Regions from separate parts of the Paenibacillus sp. FSL H8-0315 genome, predicted to be linked through region 2. Evidence: riboswitches for the same ligand, from Rfam matches in the RefSeq annotation. Region 2 holds a riboswitch; each other region holds the start of a gene.

Region 1 (5,796 bases), 1.8 Mb from region 2:
GATGAACAAGTAACTGGAATGATGGCACAGTGTAGAGCATTTATTTTTCCAGGAGAAGAGGATTTTGGAATTACACCGTTGGAAGCGAACGCTGCAGGAAGACCGGTAATTGCTTATCAAGCAGGTGGGGCACTAGATACTATTATTCCTTATGTAAATGGTGTGTTCTTTCAGCATCAAGAAGTGGAGGATCTACTTAAGGCTATTTATGAGGTAGAGTCCTACGCTTGGGATATCGATCAAATTATGGAGCATGCACGTAAATTCGATGAGCAGGCGTTTATGGTTAAGTTCAAGCAGTATGTTGAGCAGGCGTACGTCAATTTTCTAAAAGGAGGATGATTATATGAAGCTGACAGTAATCGGTACTGGGTATGTGGGTCTTGTATCTGGCGTGTGCTTTGCACTGGGCGGACATCATGTCATCTGTGTGGATAAGGACGAGGAAAAGATTAAGAAGCTGAAACAGATGGAATCGCCCATCTATGAGCCGGGAATCGAGGAACTGATTGAACTGAATCTTCGTGAGGAACGGTTATCTTTTTCTGCAGATCTTCAAGCGTCGGTGCGCCGTTCAGATATTATCATTCTTGCTGTAGGTACGCCATCATTGCCTAACGGTGAAGCAGACTTAACCTACATTGAGGGTGCAGCCGCTGAAATCGCCAAAGCGATGGAAGGGCACAAAATTATAATGACTAAATCTACAGTTCCAGTAGGAACAAATGAAAAAATCTCTCAAATGATCTCTAAGTATACCCAACATTCTTTTGATATCGTGTCTGCACCTGAGTTTTTACGTGAAGGGTCAGCGATTCGCGATACCCTCCATCCTGATAGAATTATCATTGGCCTTGATAATCCAGAGCTGGAACCAACGATGCGCGAGCTTCATAAGGGTTTCACAGAAAATGTATTTGTAACAGATATACGCAGTGCTGAAATGATCAAATATGCTTCGAATGCATTTTTGGCCACGAAGATCTCCTTTATTAATGAGATCGCCAATATTTGTGAAAAAGTGGGAGCTGATGTAACCGAGGTAGCACAAGGAATGGGTATGGACCAAAGAATCGGGTCATCCTTCCTGCAGGCTGGTATCGGTTATGGAGGCTCCTGTTTCCCGAAAGACACTAATGCGCTCATTCAAATTGCGGGCAACGTCGATTACGAATTCAAATTATTGAAATCTGTAGTCGAAGTGAACAAGGGACAACGGTTTATGATCATCTCCAAGCTGCATGAATCACTTGGCAGCCTGCGCGGTTCGACAATTGGGATATGGGGGCTTGCTTTTAAGCCTAACACTGATGATGTCCGCGAAGCTCCAGCCAGAGAGATTGTTGAGGCACTGGTGGCTGAAGGGGCAACAGTCAAGCTATATGATCCAATCGCAGCTACAAATTTCAGGCAGCAATACGATCATCCGCAGCTTCGCTGGTGCAATCTGCCAGAGGAGGCGGCTGAGGGCAGCGATGCCGTATGCCTCTTGACCGATTGGAGCCTACTGAAGGACATTGATCTGCATCAGCTGGCGAAAAGCATGCGCAATGGGGTGCTGATCGATGGACGCAATGTGTATTCCAAGGAGCAAATCGAGGGTACCGGCCTCGTTTATCATTCTGTCGGTCGCCCGCAGATGGGTGGATTGAGCGGTTATTCTGCTAGTGTGGCTGGAGCGGTTTAATGATTTGTGTTAAGTGTCAGTCGCAACTGCGGTGAATGTTTGGACTTCCAGCCGCTGTTGTCTGCAGATTTCCTGATTCTAACCGCTAATAGCGGTAGAAATCCGCAGACAAAGGCGGACGCTATCGCTCTTACAGTTCCAAAATTCCCCTCCGTCACTCCGTTCCCTTATCTTAAGTTTCTAAGCAATTTATAAAGTTAGGTACTCTGATTATATACCGCAGTAGCAGTAGCATTTGTAGTTGTCATTGTCATTGTCTCTGTCTCTGTGGTGGCAATTAGTCTTGCTCTTGTAGTTGCAGTTGTTCTTGCAGTTGCAGCTGCCTCCCCCGGAGCAGAAGCAAATCTTTAGAAAAACGTGCTTGCTTCCGGCTGGAACAGCCCGGTACGCACGGATCAAGTATTAAGAAGAAGTTGGTTAGGTTAAGAACGGAAAGGGAATTTGGAACTGTAGAAACGGAGTGTTCGCCCGAAAGATTTCCGTAGGAAAGCTAGCTTCGAAAGCATATGCTATCCTCGGATTTCTACCGCTAGAAGCGGTTCAATAAGGAAATCTGAGGATAACAGCGATCGGAAGTCCAAAATCCCTTGAAGTGGTTTCTACCTAACAAATTTTTTTAGTGCATCCGCTCGAAATAAGGCTAAGTGGAAGCTGACGTTTTGATAACAATTCAAATATGCTCGATTTCCATAATTCAAGGAGGGTTCATTCTATGAAAATGGTACTTCTATCAGGCGGTTCAGGTAAACGGTTATGGCCGTTGTCCAACGACTCACGTTCAAAGCAATTTCTAAAGGTACTTGAAAGCCCTCAAGGTGAACCAGAATCCATGGTACAACGTGTCTGGAGACAGCTGGAGGAAGCAGGGATGGCAGAATCATCTTATCTGGCCACCGGCCGCGGCCAAGTAGAAATGATACAAAGCCAGCTGGGAAGTCATGTGCCGATTATCGTTGAACCGGAGCGTCGGGATACTTTTCCGGCTATCGCCTTAACAGCTACCTATCTTTATTCAGTGGCAGGTGTTTCTCCAGCGGAGACGGTAGCAATATTGCCTGTTGACCCTTATGTAGAAGCATCCTTTTTCGATACCATAGCTATGCTTGAGGGGACCATGCTGGAAAGTGGAGCAAATCTGGCCCTAATGGGTGTTGTTCCTGAACATGCCTCAGAGAAATACGGATATATTATTCCTACCACCGAAGAGGCGGGGGAAAATGGTTTTATGAAGGTGAGTCACTTTCAAGAGAAACCAGACCGCATACAAGCAGAACAGCTCATCGAGCAAAATGCCTTGTGGAATTGCGGCGTGTTTGCCTTCCGCTTAGGGTACTTGTTAGATATTTTGCAGCGTAAAGGGTTGCCTTTAGGATATGAAGAATTGCAGAAGCAGTATAAGCTATTGTCTTCCATCAGCTTTGATTATGAAGTAGTGGAGAAAGAAGAACATATTGTAGTACAGCCGTATGATGGATTCTGGAAGGATCTTGGAACGTGGAATACGCTGACAGAGGAAATGAGCAGCAAGCATGTAGGAAAAGGTTTTGTGACGGCGGATTCTGAGGGGACTTGCTTGATTAATGAGCTGGACATTCCGATTACGGTAATTGGTGCGAAGGATCTGATCATTGCGGCTAGCCCGGATGGGATTCTAGTTACCCATAAAGCTGAGAGCCCACGGATTAAAGAAGTGCTGAAGACCTTTGAACAAAGACCGATGTACGAGGAACGCCGTTGGGGCCATTACAAAGTTATTGATTATGTGAAATATGATGAAGGCAATGAAGTGCTGACCAAACGGATTTTTATATCCGAGGGGAATAATATCAGCTATCAATTACATCGCAAGCGTAGTGAAATTTGGACAATCGTCAGCGGCGAAGCAAGTATTGTGCTGAATGAGAAAAAACATAATGTGAAGGCTGGGGACGTGGTACGTATACCGGAAGGAACGAAGCACGCGATCCTTGCTTTGACGGATGTTGAGTTTATAGAGGTACAGACGGGGTCTGAATTAGTAGAAGAAGATAACATACGTATTACTTTAGACTGGAATGATATAGAACTACAACAATTCATTTCATAGGTCTAACCTATCTATTTAACCAATTCAAAATTTCTTGAAACAGGTAAATTGACTCAATTATCAAAAAAAGTCATAAAAACACTAAATATATCATTAATTGTCGTCGATACTTACGGTAAGAGAGATTATTTCTCTTAAATTGAAAAGGCAAACCTATCGAAAGGTAGGGACGCAAAGCTATAGGGCCTTCGAAAGAGTGGCAGCCTGGCTACCGAAAGGGAGATTATTTTGAAAGCTTACCGTACGTATCGATTGTTTGGTGCATTTCTGTCACTCGTCCTGTTTCTGACTGCACTTCCGCTTGCTGTTGGAATTTCGCCGTCTGTTGTCATAGCTGCTTCAAATTCTGGAACGCCAGTTACCCCAGGTGCCTCACCTGAAGCCGTAAAGCTGCTTAACTATTTTTACTCGATCTCAGGAAAAGGTATTATTGCCGGTCAACATGACTATTTAGAAAGTCCAGATGAAATTAACAATATGCTGAAGGGAACCAGCGGACAATATGCGGCTCTTCACGGTTATGAAATGGGTGCGATCAGTGGTCAGTCCGAAGCAACGATGGCTTGGCAACGTCAAAATGTGGTGAACAGCGCCATCAACTGGAATAAAGCGGGCGGGATCGTAGCTATGACTTTTCATGCTAACCTGCCGGGCACCTCTTATGACTGGGATAATGTGAAAAAAACACTTAGCCAGAGTGAGTTTGATAGTTACGTTACACCGGGTACCAAGCAATATAACAATCTGATCGCTGAGCTTGATAAGGTGGCCGTCTCTTTAAAAAGCTTGCGCGATGCCAATGTTCCGGTGCTTTGGAGACCCTATCATGAAATGAACGGGAACTGGTTCTGGTGGGGGAAGAAAAATAACTTTTCTACACTATGGAATATTATGTATGACCGTTTTGTTAACGTTCATAAATTAAATAATTTGTTATGGGTATGGAGTCCGAATGCTCCCAATGTTTGGTCAGATCCTTATGCGCTAACTTATCCAGGTGCTGATAAAGTAGATATTCTGGCAGCAGATATATACGAAAATGATTACCAGCAAAAATACTATGACAGCTTATTGAGTCTAGCCGCAGGCAAACCGATTGCGATCGGGGAAAATGGTGAAATGCCTAATCTGGAGAAGCTTCAGCAATCGCAAAGTAAATGGACGTATATGATGAGCTGGGGAAAAATGCTTTACGAGAATAACAGTGCAGACACAATCAAAACATTTATGAATAGCAACTATACCCTGACCAGAGATAAATTAAATACTGGTCTGGCACCGACACCTAGCGCCGCACCAGCGCCGGCACCTTCTGAAGAAGAGGGGGAGGCAGCAATTCCTCTCGCGAAGGGGCTTGCAGGAGAGTATTACAACAACATGCAATTGTCGGGAGCAGCAGCTCTTAACAGAACTGATGCAATAATCGATTTCAATTGGCGGCAAGGCTCGCCGGATGCCGCCCTCGGGATTGATCGGTTCTCCATACGTTGGAGCGGTAAAATTAAGTCATTATATAATGAGCAATATACATTTTACACTACCTCAGATGATGGTATCCGTGTCTGGGTGAATGGGGAATCCGTGATTGATAGTTGGACTAAGCAAAGTGGTACTGAGCGTAAGGGCATTATAACGCTGAAGGCTGGCCAGCTATATGATATCAAGGTGGAGTATTACGAGAATGAAGGCGATGCGAGAGTCCGCTTGATGTGGGAAAGTGCTAGTCAAGCTAAAGAGACAGTTCCAGCAAGTGCACTTTTTCTTCCGGATGTCTCCTGATTGATGAAAATTAAAGGTCGATCCTTAGTGGCTCTGCGTTATTGCAGAGCTACTAAGCTATAGTCCTCATTAGGTCAGAAGACGATTGTCCGATAACAGGTATGTTTTTAACACCTGTGGAGGCAGTACAGCTACCGAAAGGAGGATTTATTTGCGTAAATATTATAAGAAAAACAGATTGTTGTTTACTATGTTACCGGTGTTTATTATTTTTTCCTTGCTGCCTTGGGGAGAGGTTAAAAGT
Region 2 (5,796 bases):
TGCTAATACAGGTGACGATCCATTTGCTTGTGGACTACAAAGATTAATATTGGTCTCATGCTCTTCTTGACCATCATCCGCAGCATTAAAGCTAAAAATGATATTGCTCATTTCCCCCTTTTCAGGGTTAATCTCGCTAGGTTCAATTCGCATATTTGTTGCTGCATATGCCTTCGAAGTCAAATTATCCAACGCTGGAAATACTGGGATATATGAAACAACTAACAGAAAAGCAAACATAAGATGGATACATAATTTCATATTTCCGCGACGCCATTTCCTTTTTACAGTTCTAATGATCATCTTTATTCTCCCGTTCATTATGATTAGAGTAGCTCTAGCTCAGCCAACAGTTTATAGACAATGATCGCAGCCTCGGCTCTTGTAGAGGAATGCTTAGGATACAGATACAACCCGTCACCTTGTACTAACTTATTATAAATCGCTGCTGCGACAGAGTTTTTTGCCCAGCTGCTGATGCCATTACTATCCTTAAACCGTGCCAATTCAGCTTGTATTTTATTCATTCCAGATGCGTCAGCTTCAACTCCCGTTCGCACTTCGATAGCACGAATTAGCATAACCATCATCTGTTCTCGAGTCAGAGGATCATTTCCACGGAAGAGACCCCCGTCCCCTTTCACAATTCCAGCAGCAGCAGCCTCTACCCATCCATAAGACCAATTCTGCGCTGAAACATCACGAAAGGTTGGAGCAGCGGGAAGGATCGGCTTGATTTGGAGCGCAGCTGCTAGCAGTTTCGTAAATTGAGCACGGGTCAGTGTGGCTTTTGGTGCATAATCAGTACTAGTCATTCCATCCGCAATTCCTCTTGATGCCAGCACTTCAACCTCTTGCCGAGCCCAGTGGCTTGTCATATCAGTAAAGCTTCTTTCCCGTAGCATCACCGAATAGATTCCAGATTCCGTAATTGCGCTTCGGACGAAATCGTCTTCCAGGTTAGTAACCCCGCCATAGTAGCTCCAAGTTCCTAATGCAGTATCATATTGATAGATTCCGAGCTTCTCTCGGTTCGTAGTCCAAGGAGTTTCCTTTGCATATCCAATAGCCAGTAACGCTGGAAGTTTAAAGGTTGAGCTGGCCTCCACTTGCCAACTAGAACTTTCTTTACGTAGTTTAATTCCTTTATTATCGATAACCGTTTGAGTCTTACTTTCTTCTACTTGAACCAAACTTACTGTTGTATTCTCAGGAAATGTCCCTGCTGAAATTTCTAAACGAGCCAAACCATTTGCCGCAGTCAAAATGCCGCCTTTATCTCCAAACACCTTACTGTCTTTAGGACCCGTTGGTGTTGGAACTGAAATGTTTGAACCTGAATTCCCGCTTGAATTTGAATTTGAATTCGAGTCTGGGTCAGGATTAGGATTAGGACTCGGAGTTGGAGTTGAACCCGGCCCCTAATCTACATCCAACTGTACTGCTTCTATGTATTGGTCATTAATGCTATAAAGAAGTTTCTCTCCACTAATTCCTATAAGCTTCGCGCCTGAAGGGAGTGCGGGAAGAGAAGTAACACTCCGTGATAAAAGATTAACGTTCTTCAAAACAGGAGCACCATTTACCTCTACCTGAAAGACCGCTTGTCCTGCACCTATCGCCATAAAAGCATAATCCGTGTTAGAAATATTCATTGCAGTAAGATCCATAGGCGATAAAGTAAAATCCTTGATGGACATCAAGACGTATTTGCTCTCTGAAGCTCCATTTTTTTGCTTCCAAAGCACGTGGCTACCATTGAACACGAACCAATCTACAAAATTCGCTCCACCCAGCCTGACTATGGAACGTGTGGCTCCGCTGCTCAAATTGAGCATGCTAAGTCCTCCGCTCCGAGCATTTTTATAAACTACTATGCCATTAGCTAGGACCGGAAATCTTCCCTCACCCAGTTCCGCTTCTACACCCGAGGCCAAACCATGATAGATCATATTTCCATAATGTGTACGCTCATACCAGACTACGCCCACTCCATCTGTTGATGGATTGCCGTATTGTCCTGACGTTTGGTTGAGCTTGGTAGGAGATCCAATAGAAATGTTGGAACTATAAATATCCCAGTTCAGTGAAGATTCTTCTTCACTACTTTTATCAGCCCACACCACAAAACCTCCACCAACTGCAGGTGCATCTTTAGCAGAAGAACTGGAGGTGAGTATTTTAGCTGCTCCGCTAGTCTGATTTAGGGTATGTACCTGTTTGATTCCTTTTGCATCCTTTTCCATCCATACAATCTGATCACCGAACACACTATAATCTGTTCGACCTGGATCACTCCCCGTTGCCGAAGCTATATCAGCTTCAACTACTCCGGCAAACAAATTCACAAACATACACATAACCGTGAGCAGCATCAGCCTATTCCTCGGGGTCCTCACTCTACTTCTGAACCTCATTCTTTTCTCTCCTTCAGGGGGATTTTTAGGCACGCAAAAAAACCAAGTGCCTTGAGCGGCCCGGCTGTCGTAACATCCCTTCGTGGGATGAATTAGACCCGTGGCTTTGCGTCTCCGACTTTCGTACGAATTTGCCTTTGTTTCCAAACTCGGTTTCCAAATAAATATACATAGGTAGGACTATACTATTAGCGGAATATAATACTTTAGAATTAATATGTTCTATATATTCCATTTTTAAGGTGATTATAAAAAGCCCATCATTTAAAATAGGTAATTTTCAGACAAAAAAAAGTAATCTATAAAAAGACAACCAGACAACAATTCTCCAATAATCGGAGAAACGCTGCCTGGCAGGGTGCTTGAGCAGATGATAGAGGAGAATTCGCCAATTACACCGGATCTCAGGGGAATCTGAGAAATAGAATAAATGTATTCTATACAGTTATTTCGTAGGCAAATGCAATCATTTTGACTTTAGTTGCATTTTCTACAACTAAAAACACGAGAAGCCACCACTAAGGCTGTAAATCAAGAAAATAGCTGTACAAAATACACTTACATCCATCGGCTGGAGGGATTCGAGAAATATAGTTGTACGATGTACAATTAAACTCGCTTCTACGTATTGCTCCCCATGACTTTCTATACAGATAGATGGTGAATAGACCCTTATAGCTCTGCTCTCTTTACTTTATCGGGACTATACTCCCACATCTGCAGCCCCGCACCGATCATTCCACATAAATTACCATGATAGGCTGCTTCAATACGAACATTTTCCAGCATCGATGGCATTACTCTGCCCTTTACTTCCCTTCTAATGCCTTCAAACAAAAGTTCGCCTGCTTCAGCAACTCCACCGCCAATGACGATGACTTTAGGGTTAAAAATATGGATTAATGAAGCAATCGCGGATCCGAGCGCAGCAATCGTGTCTTCCATTAACGCTGTAGCCAGAGAGTCACCTGCCCGCCATCTCGCTATCACTTCCCGTGAGTCTACGTTCTCTGGGGACTGGTTATGTAATAAAAGCTTGTCGCGCATGCGACGTGCGATACTTGTGCCTGAAGCATACTGCTCCAAGCAGCCTGTTCCACCACAAATGCATGCAGGCCCTTTGAAATCTACAGACATATGGCCTAACTCTCCAGCCCCACCCCAAGAACCGTGGACAAGATGGCCGTCTACGACTATCGCTCCACCCACGCCCGTACCAAGGGCAAGACAGATAAAGTCTTTTACCTCTTTGCCTGAGCCTAAATATTTCTCTGTTAATGCTAATACATTCACGTCATTATCAACGATTACCGGAAGATGAAACTGTGTCTGAAGCAAATCCTTCAAAGCTGTGCCAGCATAGCCAGGGATAAGCTCCGAAGCGGAACGGACACGTCCCGCCTCCCAATCCATTTGCCCTGCTGATCCTACGCCAATTCCTTGGAGTTGAATTCCCGCTTGTTGTGCTGTTATTTCATCCATTAATGTCCGAATAGCTAGTATAATGCGATCCATTGTTTTCGTCTGTCCAGCCAATGTGCTTAGGCTTACAGTATGTAAAACGTCCCCTTGTGAAGAGACGAGTCCGGCATTAATTTTCGTGCCGCCAATATCTACTCCGATCGCATATTCTATATGAGGATCATACCCTTCCATCGCGGACTCACCTCCGTCAGTCATTGAAATCGCTCACGGCCTTAACATATCTCGAAGTGATCAATTGTGGCCTAGTAATTGCACTTCCTACAACAACATAGGATGCCCCCGCATTCTTAGCTTTTGCTGCGTCTTCCGGTGTCCATATCCGTCCTTCCGCAACAACAGGAATGTTCACTGATTTGCTTAATTGTTGAATTAAGACAAGGTCCGGTCCTTCCTGCTGTGTACTGTATGGGGTGTAGCCTGAAAGCGTGGTACCAATGAAATCCACATCTAATTTCTCAGCGGCAAGCCCTTCCTCAAATGTCGAAATATCCGCCATAACCAGCACACCTCTCAGATGTGCATATTCTATTAATGGCTTTACTGACTCTAAGCGTTCTTCCCGATTCGTTACATCAAGCGCAACAATCTCTGCTTTTGCAGAAACAATCGCCTTCACTTCATCTAAGGTTGGTGTTATAAATATGGCTGATCCGGGAATATCCCGTTTAATAAGTCCAATGACCGGTACATTTACTTCTTTTTTGATAGCTACAATATCTGGAACACCATTTGTCCGGATTCCTATAGCTCCTGATTGAACCGCTGCTCTTGCCATTTTAGCCATTGTATCCCCACCATGAAGCGGCTCATGCTCAAGTGCCTGACAGGAAACAATCAGACCTTTCACCGGAAAGATATCACTTATTCGAGTCATTATTAACCCTATCCCTTCGCTTCAAGAATATAATCTAATATTCTATTGTTCAGAGCTTCCACCCGCTCCTGATCGGAATCCTTAATCGGTAAAAGCGGCATTCTTGGCTGACCTGTTTCAAATCCGCGCACACTAAGGATCGCTTTACACGCACCATATAATGAAGGAAAGGATAGCAATTCAACAATGAGATCATTGATGATAAACTGCCATTTCTGCGCCTCAGCCATCTCTCCTTGCACATAACATTGTTCCACTTTTAGGAATAACTCGGGCATCACCCCATAAGTTCCACCAATCCCGCCATCTGCCCCAATACTGCGGCCCGCCAAATACTGCTCATCTGGTCCATTTAAGACTAGAAAATTCTTCCCACCTGCGGCTTTAAATTGCTGAAGCTCAAACGTGCTCTCCGCCGAAATTTTCACCCCGATTACTTTATCCTGAGCTGCCATCTTAATCAGCAAGCTTTTCGATAATTGAAAGCCTGTAGTTTGCGGGATGTGATAGATAATAAATGGAAGCGCCGTACTATCAATAATCGCCTGCCAATGACTTTCAACACTGTCCGGTGAAAGACGATAATAGATCGCTGGAACAGCCGATACGGCATGTGCGCCAACTTTCTCAGCATGGATAGCTAGTTCAACACTGTCTCTTGTAGATGGGGCACCCACGTGAGCAATGATTGTAAGCTCTTTTCCAACCTCTGCTATAACTGCCTCGAGCATTTGTTTGCGTTCTTCTACAGATTGCAGCATACCTTCGCCAGAGCTTCCGCCAACATAAAGACCTTTTACTCCCGTAGAAGCATACTGACGAGCTAATTTTCGGGCTCCTTCTTTATCGATTTCCCCCTCAGCATCATAACTGGAGTACATAGCAATAATAATGCCTTTAAAGGATTCAAGATCATATGATTTCATAAATTACAGCCTCCATCGTTTAATTCATCACTATTAATTTTCGTTGTTATAAGAATAATTAGCCTTTTACAGCCCCCATAGTAATCCCTTGAGT
Region 3 (5,796 bases), 3.0 Mb from region 2:
TTTGAATCTATCATGTCTACGGCCAACAAGCTTATTTTTCATTCATACTTCTATCCTTTTATCAATCTGAATGGACATGTAGAAGAGCTATTTATCAATTTGAAGGACAGCAAGGGGCAAGCCGTGCCTTACTTGTTAAATGGTAGACGCCTTGAATGTGAAGGTGTAGAGGTCATTGATTGTATTCTCGTACAGATGGGCAAACGTATTGATTATGAGCTAGAGTTACGATCTGCGAAGAAGCAAATAGAAGAGGCGTATTGGGAAAAAGATCAGGCGCTGGCAAAGCTCAAACAAATCCACCTGGAAATCGAGCAAAAGCAAGCTGAGTTGCTGGAGATGAATGCCGTTTTAGTAGAGCTATCTACTACAGACAAGCTTACTGGATTAAAGAATAGAAGATTCCTGCAAGAAAAGCTGGAAGAGCAGATTGCAGCGTATCACCGTGATCAGGCTTCTTTTTCATTATGTATTCTAGATATTGATCACTTTAAAAATGTGAATGATACCTACGGTCATCAGATGGGTGATTATGTCCTGGAGAAATTGGCGAGTATCCTGAAGTCCCAATCTCGTAAAGAAGATATCGTAGCTAGGTATGGTGGTGAGGAGTTTATCCTTCTGCTGCCTAATACAGATTCATCGGATGCCACGGCTATAGCTGAGAGTTTACGACAATTCATAGCCAGCTCCACTTGGGAGATTGGCAGCATTACGGTAAGCATTGGCATAGCTACCTTTGAAGCAACCGATACAGACATCACTCTTCTGGAAAAAGCTGATCAAGCGCTTTACGTTTCTAAAGAACAGGGGAGAAATCGCGTTACGCATATTATGGATTTGAGTGAAAAGCTTCTTTAATTGGAGGCTTTTTTTGTTATTTATAAACGATACATCCTCTTTGCTCTAATTGCTCTAAAATGTCTGTTCCCTTCAAGCTGTAAAAGGGAATTCGGAATTTCATGAATGGATCTCCTTTGTAATTCGTATTGGCATCAAGCCTATGTGACAACGTTACGATAGAATATAACAGGATGATGATTTATTATCAGTATGTTGGCATACAAAACTATGGAATGTGGATCATACCTACATTATCTATTCGGGGATTATGGCGATCTGGAAGTGATCCATCCCTCCAATATAAGAGTGCTGTCTGCGGTGGCTATGAATGATACTGTATTATTTGAGATTAAACATGAGCCTTTTAAGCAGATGGTTGCCGATTACCCGTTGATTAAGGATCAATTGATGCTGCTGCAAATGGAGCGTTTATTTTTATCGAATCGGTTATTATATGAAATGAAATTTCATGATGCGAGAGCGCGTGATATGATCGGAACGTTAAGGGAGACGGCTACCCTTGTGCTTAAAGATCTGCAAGAACAAAAGATTATTGAGATTCAACATCAGCAGATCACCGTGTTAGACCCGGCGTATTTACTGGAGTATACGGATTTCGATTGAGAAGAGCCGTTCCGGGATTCAGAGAATCGATTATTAAAGGGGTTATGAATATGGCTTGTAATCATTGTGTAGTAAGAGATCTGAATTTTGAAATCAAGGCTCATGGTGAGCTTAATCTTAGGGTTTTACCTGAGGTTATTCATCACTTGAGTAGAAGTAATACGATACATAAGGTGGAAGAAAATGTGATTACAGTTAAGGAGGCTGGGGTGCGGGATTTTCTGGATTTCTGTAATGACCATATGGAGTCGGAGCAGGTTGAATTCCGTATAGATGACCAAACATGGAGACCTCTATCCGAATTACCCACTGTACTTGATATGGAGTGGATTGATGAGGTTATCACTAAGGGTCTTGTTACTTGCTACTTCCAACCAATTGTGAACGTAAGGGAAGAGATTTTTGCATACGAGCTCCTATCCAGATTTAAAAAAGAAGACGGATCTCTTATCTATCCTAATGAGATTTTTGCGGCGGCACGGAATCGTGGGCGTTTATATGCTTTAGACCGGTTATGTAGAATGACGGCTGTAAAATATGCTGCACCCTTAAATAAAAAAACGTTTATTAATTTTATCCCAACGTCGATCTACGCTCCAGAGTTCTGCTTAAGATCAACCGTTGAACTGGCCAATCAATTAGGCGTCGATCCTTCTCTTTTTGTCTTTGAAGTTGTTGAGACGGAGAAAGTGGATGATCTCGCTCATTTGAAAGCTATTTTGACATATTACAAGGACCGGGGATTTGAATACGCTTTAGATGATGTTGGTGAGGGCTTCAGCACGATCGAGATGTTATTGGAGCTTAAACCCCATTACATGAAGCTGGATATGAAATATGTTCAGGGTGTGTCCAGCGATCTGAACAAACAGAAAATAGCAAAGCAATTTTTAGAAAAAGCTTTAGAAATCCAATCCGTTCCTTTAGCAGAAGGTGTGGAGTTTAGAGAGGACTTTGAATGGCTTAAGCAGAGTGGTTATCAGTTGTTTCAGGGCTATTTATTTGGAAAGCCTGATCCTATTCCCAAACAGTAATCCTAATGAGTATATATCCGTCCAGAGGATGAGATGAATTTCAGGTCAGAGTCTGAGTACAGCCAACCCCCGGGGTTGTATAATTTAGGTAATTTGAAAAGGGGGACGGGATGGATATGAAATGGCATCAATTTGTAACGCGCTGGGCGGATTCTAGGGGCTTTGATGGACGAGAGATTGATTATCAATGGCCTTCTCCCTCATTTCCGGTCATCAGTATTCGCAGTAATCTAGGGCGATACTCAGGTCAAGCGTATGGCCGTGGAGGTAAACCCCGTGTGAAGACAGCCGTTGGATTAATCGCTATTGGAGATGTAGCTGTTGGCTTGATTTCCATAGGTGCGATAAGCGTGGGCGTATTATCCTTAGGAGCAATATCACTGGGAATGTGGTTAGCGATCGGAGCAATAGCACTTAGCTGGCTTGGCTTCGCAGTGGGAGCGATTGCGATTGCAGGCGTGGCTGTAGGAGCGATCGCAATCGCGGAAAAAGCGTTGGGGGCCATCGCCATAGGGGATACGGCGTTTGGTGCGATAGCGATAGGCAGGATCGCTGGGGGTGCCATAGCTATCGGACAATGGGCATATGGTGTAATCGCAGTTGGCGAACATGGTTTCGGATTAATTCCCATCACGGGCGATGTGTGGAATTGGTTCCGGCGTTTGTTTGGATCGGGGAGTTAAGTAGACCTACAGTCCTAAAGGATGCCCTTCTCTTCCGGGATAGTCGATAAATAATATCTATCACATAAGAAAAACTAATTGCAATTACCTATACTCATTTCATACCAATTAATCATGCGATCAGATCTAGGCTTATGTTACTCTTTGAATGTATTCGAAACTTCATAGGCAAACCTATGGAAATGTAGGGACGCAAAGCTATAGGGACTAAGGTTATCATAACTATTGTCAGCCAGCTGCCAAAGAGTGTGTAACGCTTTTTGTTAAAATATAAGAAAGTATAAGTTATAAAACTATACTTAATATCTTATATTTCTCGCTTAAACGCTTACCGTCCTTATAAGGACGCCGAAGGCGTTTATGCTTGTTAAGGTTTAATAAAAATTAAGTCTTAATTTTTAGGCGACTTTATACGCAATCAAGCTACTCTTTTGGGGTAGTTTTTTTTGTGCCCATTTTTGGGCACTGGAGAGATTCATATGACATCTGGGGGTAAGAAGAGATGAAGAAAATGATTGCGATCGCTACATCGGCGGCCATGTTGGCCAGTTTTTCGAGTGAGGCAGGTTATGCTTTAGCAAGTGAGGCAAGCAAGGTAAATGTAACAAAAACAGTGGCGCAAAGTAAGGTTAACTTATTAAGCAACGCCTCGGTTATTCCGTTTGAGCTGTACGGCAAGGATGCTCTAAATGCCTATAATGAGGTTTTTAGAATGAATCCAGCAAATATTAAATCCATCACAAATAACGGTGGCAACTACTCAGGCTCGCCTATAGCTAAGGCTATGGATGGGGATATGAGCACGCATTGGGAGACTGGCAAACCGAATAGTTCAACGTTTACGAATGAGGTTGTGTTTGTTTTCAATGAGTCCACTGAATTAAATAGAATGGTATACGCGGCTAGGCAATCCGGTGCTAAAGGTAAAGGTTTTGCTCAAGAATTTGATATCTACGGCTCCACTACCGATGCGGGTGATTTTACGCTCGTGTCTTCTGGAGAATATACAGGCTCAACCGGTGATGTAGTGGAGATTCAGTTCGCACCTACGGCTTTTAAGAGACTTAAATTTGTCTTCAAAAAAGCGAACCAAGATTGGGCGAGTGCTGCTGAGTTTTCTTTTTATAAAGAGGATAGTGTTTCTGCTAAAATGAAAAATTTATTTACAGATGATACCTTGAGCCAAGTTAGTGCTGCCTTTGATACGGCAGAGAAATTAACAGCTTTAGAGAATGAAGTGCAGGCACATCCACTGTATGCGCAGTTTAAAGAAGAGATAGAGAATGCAAAGATCCTTTTGGAGAACCATCAGGTAGAGGCAACGGCAGCCAAGGTTTCGAAGCTAAAAGGGTATGGAACAGCCTATGAAAATGCCTATAGCCAAGCTTATAGAATGCCGAATGCAAACGTATCAAAAGTAACGGTGAACGGTGGAAGCTACTCAGGTACGAAGCCTGAATATATGCTGGATGACCAGCCCACTACGCATTGGGAAACGAACAAAAACAATGATGCAAGCTTCACGAATGAAGTTGTGTTTGAACTAGCGCAAGCGGAAGTGCTGGACAGAGTAGCTTTTTTGGCTAGAGATAACCGCAAAGGATTCCCAGAGGCTTTTGAAATCTATGCATCAGAGACGAGTAAAGGAGAGACCTTCCAACTTGTATCTAGCGGAACCGCGATTAGTACCAATGACTTTCTGGAATTTAAATTCGAACCGACGAAGTTTAAAAGATTAAAATTTAAGTTCACAAAAGCTAATATCAACAGACCTTTTGCGGCTGAATTTAGATTTTATACAGAAGATAAAGTAAGCGAAGCTGTAAATGGTATTTTCACAGATGGAACGATGAGTGCGGTTGTGCCTGCTTATAATAACGTTGCAAAAATCAATGCACTAGAGGAAGCGGCAAAAGTACATCCGCTCTATCCAATCCTGAAAGATTCTTTGGATTTAGCTAAGAAGCTAGTGAATGGTGAAGTTCAAACCGAAGGCACCATCATTGAGGCGGAACAACGTGGAGATATGAAAAAGCATGCGCAGGAAAACCTGAGAATTGGTTTTGGTACGAACAACCAGCCTACAGGTCTCGTTGCAATGCCTGGAGATACGATCAACGTTTATGTGGATGCAGCTTCTAACGATAAGCTACCTTCTTTAGTCTTTTCTCAACAAGAGGCCGCTTGGAATGTTTGGGCTAGAGGTGTGCAATTGCGTCCAGGTAAGAACATTATAACCGTTCCTGAATTTGCTATGAATAGTTATTATGCACATGAAGTGACTAAGGGCGGCACCGTTTATATCGTAAATCCCTATACAGCAGAGGAACAAGGGAAAGCGCCATTGATCCGCTTCGAAGGTTTAGAAAAGATTCCTTTTATGACCAAGACCACGGATCCAGAACAATTCAAAACCTTCTTAATCACATACAAACAAAGACTAGACGAAGATAAAGCGGCTCATCCAAATGTTCAAGATCGTAAACTCATAGATGTGGTAGAACTGGCCAGCGATCATGTTATTTTCACAGGAACGGCGACGGAGGCGTACAACAAATATATTACGCAAGGAAATAACCCGCTGGACACCGTAACTGGGTATGACACCTGGA

Evidence for each region. A riboswitch is a leader RNA that binds a small molecule or an ion and turns the genes downstream of it on or off. The one in region 2 is predicted to bind cyclic di-GMP.
Region 1: another riboswitch for cyclic di-GMP. It lies ahead of MHB56_RS19205 (glycosyl hydrolase); the one in region 2 lies ahead of MHB56_RS27000 (hypothetical protein).
Region 3: another riboswitch for cyclic di-GMP. It lies ahead of MHB56_RS13720 (NPCBM/NEW2 domain-containing protein); the one in region 2 lies ahead of MHB56_RS27000 (hypothetical protein).

The regions. Positions count from the first base shown of each region.
Region 1 is NZ_JBBOTA010000001.1:4,428,047-4,433,842, forward strand. It holds gene MHB56_RS19190 (glycosyltransferase) at 1-342, shown strand, start outside; gene MHB56_RS19195 (UDP-glucose dehydrogenase family protein) at 347-1,687, shown strand; gene MHB56_RS19200 (sugar phosphate nucleotidyltransferase) at 2,400-3,773, shown strand; cyclic di-GMP riboswitch class I at 3,910-3,989, shown strand; gene MHB56_RS19205 (glycosyl hydrolase) at 4,002-5,552, shown strand; gene MHB56_RS19210 (glycosyl hydrolase) at 5,704-5,796, shown strand, end outside.
Region 2 is NZ_JBBOTA010000001.1:6,207,127-6,212,922, reverse strand. It holds gene MHB56_RS27010 (hypothetical protein) at 1-303, opposite strand, end outside; gene MHB56_RS27005 (S-layer homology domain-containing protein) at 327-1,289, opposite strand; gene MHB56_RS27000 (hypothetical protein) at 1,422-2,375, opposite strand; cyclic di-GMP riboswitch class I at 2,469-2,563, opposite strand; gene MHB56_RS26995 (ROK family protein) at 3,090-4,073, opposite strand; gene MHB56_RS26990 (N-acetylmannosamine-6-phosphate 2-epimerase) at 4,090-4,776, opposite strand; gene MHB56_RS26985 (dihydrodipicolinate synthase family protein) at 4,785-5,702, opposite strand; gene MHB56_RS26980 (carbohydrate ABC transporter permease) at 5,761-5,796, opposite strand, start outside.
Region 3 is NZ_JBBOTA010000001.1:3,161,637-3,167,432, reverse strand. It holds gene MHB56_RS13740 (sensor domain-containing diguanylate cyclase) at 1-861, shown strand, start outside; gene MHB56_RS13735 (Crp/Fnr family transcriptional regulator) at 1,054-1,467, shown strand; gene MHB56_RS13730 (EAL domain-containing protein) at 1,518-2,501, shown strand; gene MHB56_RS13725 (hypothetical protein) at 2,618-3,184, shown strand; cyclic di-GMP riboswitch class I at 3,342-3,428, shown strand; gene MHB56_RS13720 (NPCBM/NEW2 domain-containing protein) at 3,687-5,796, shown strand, end outside.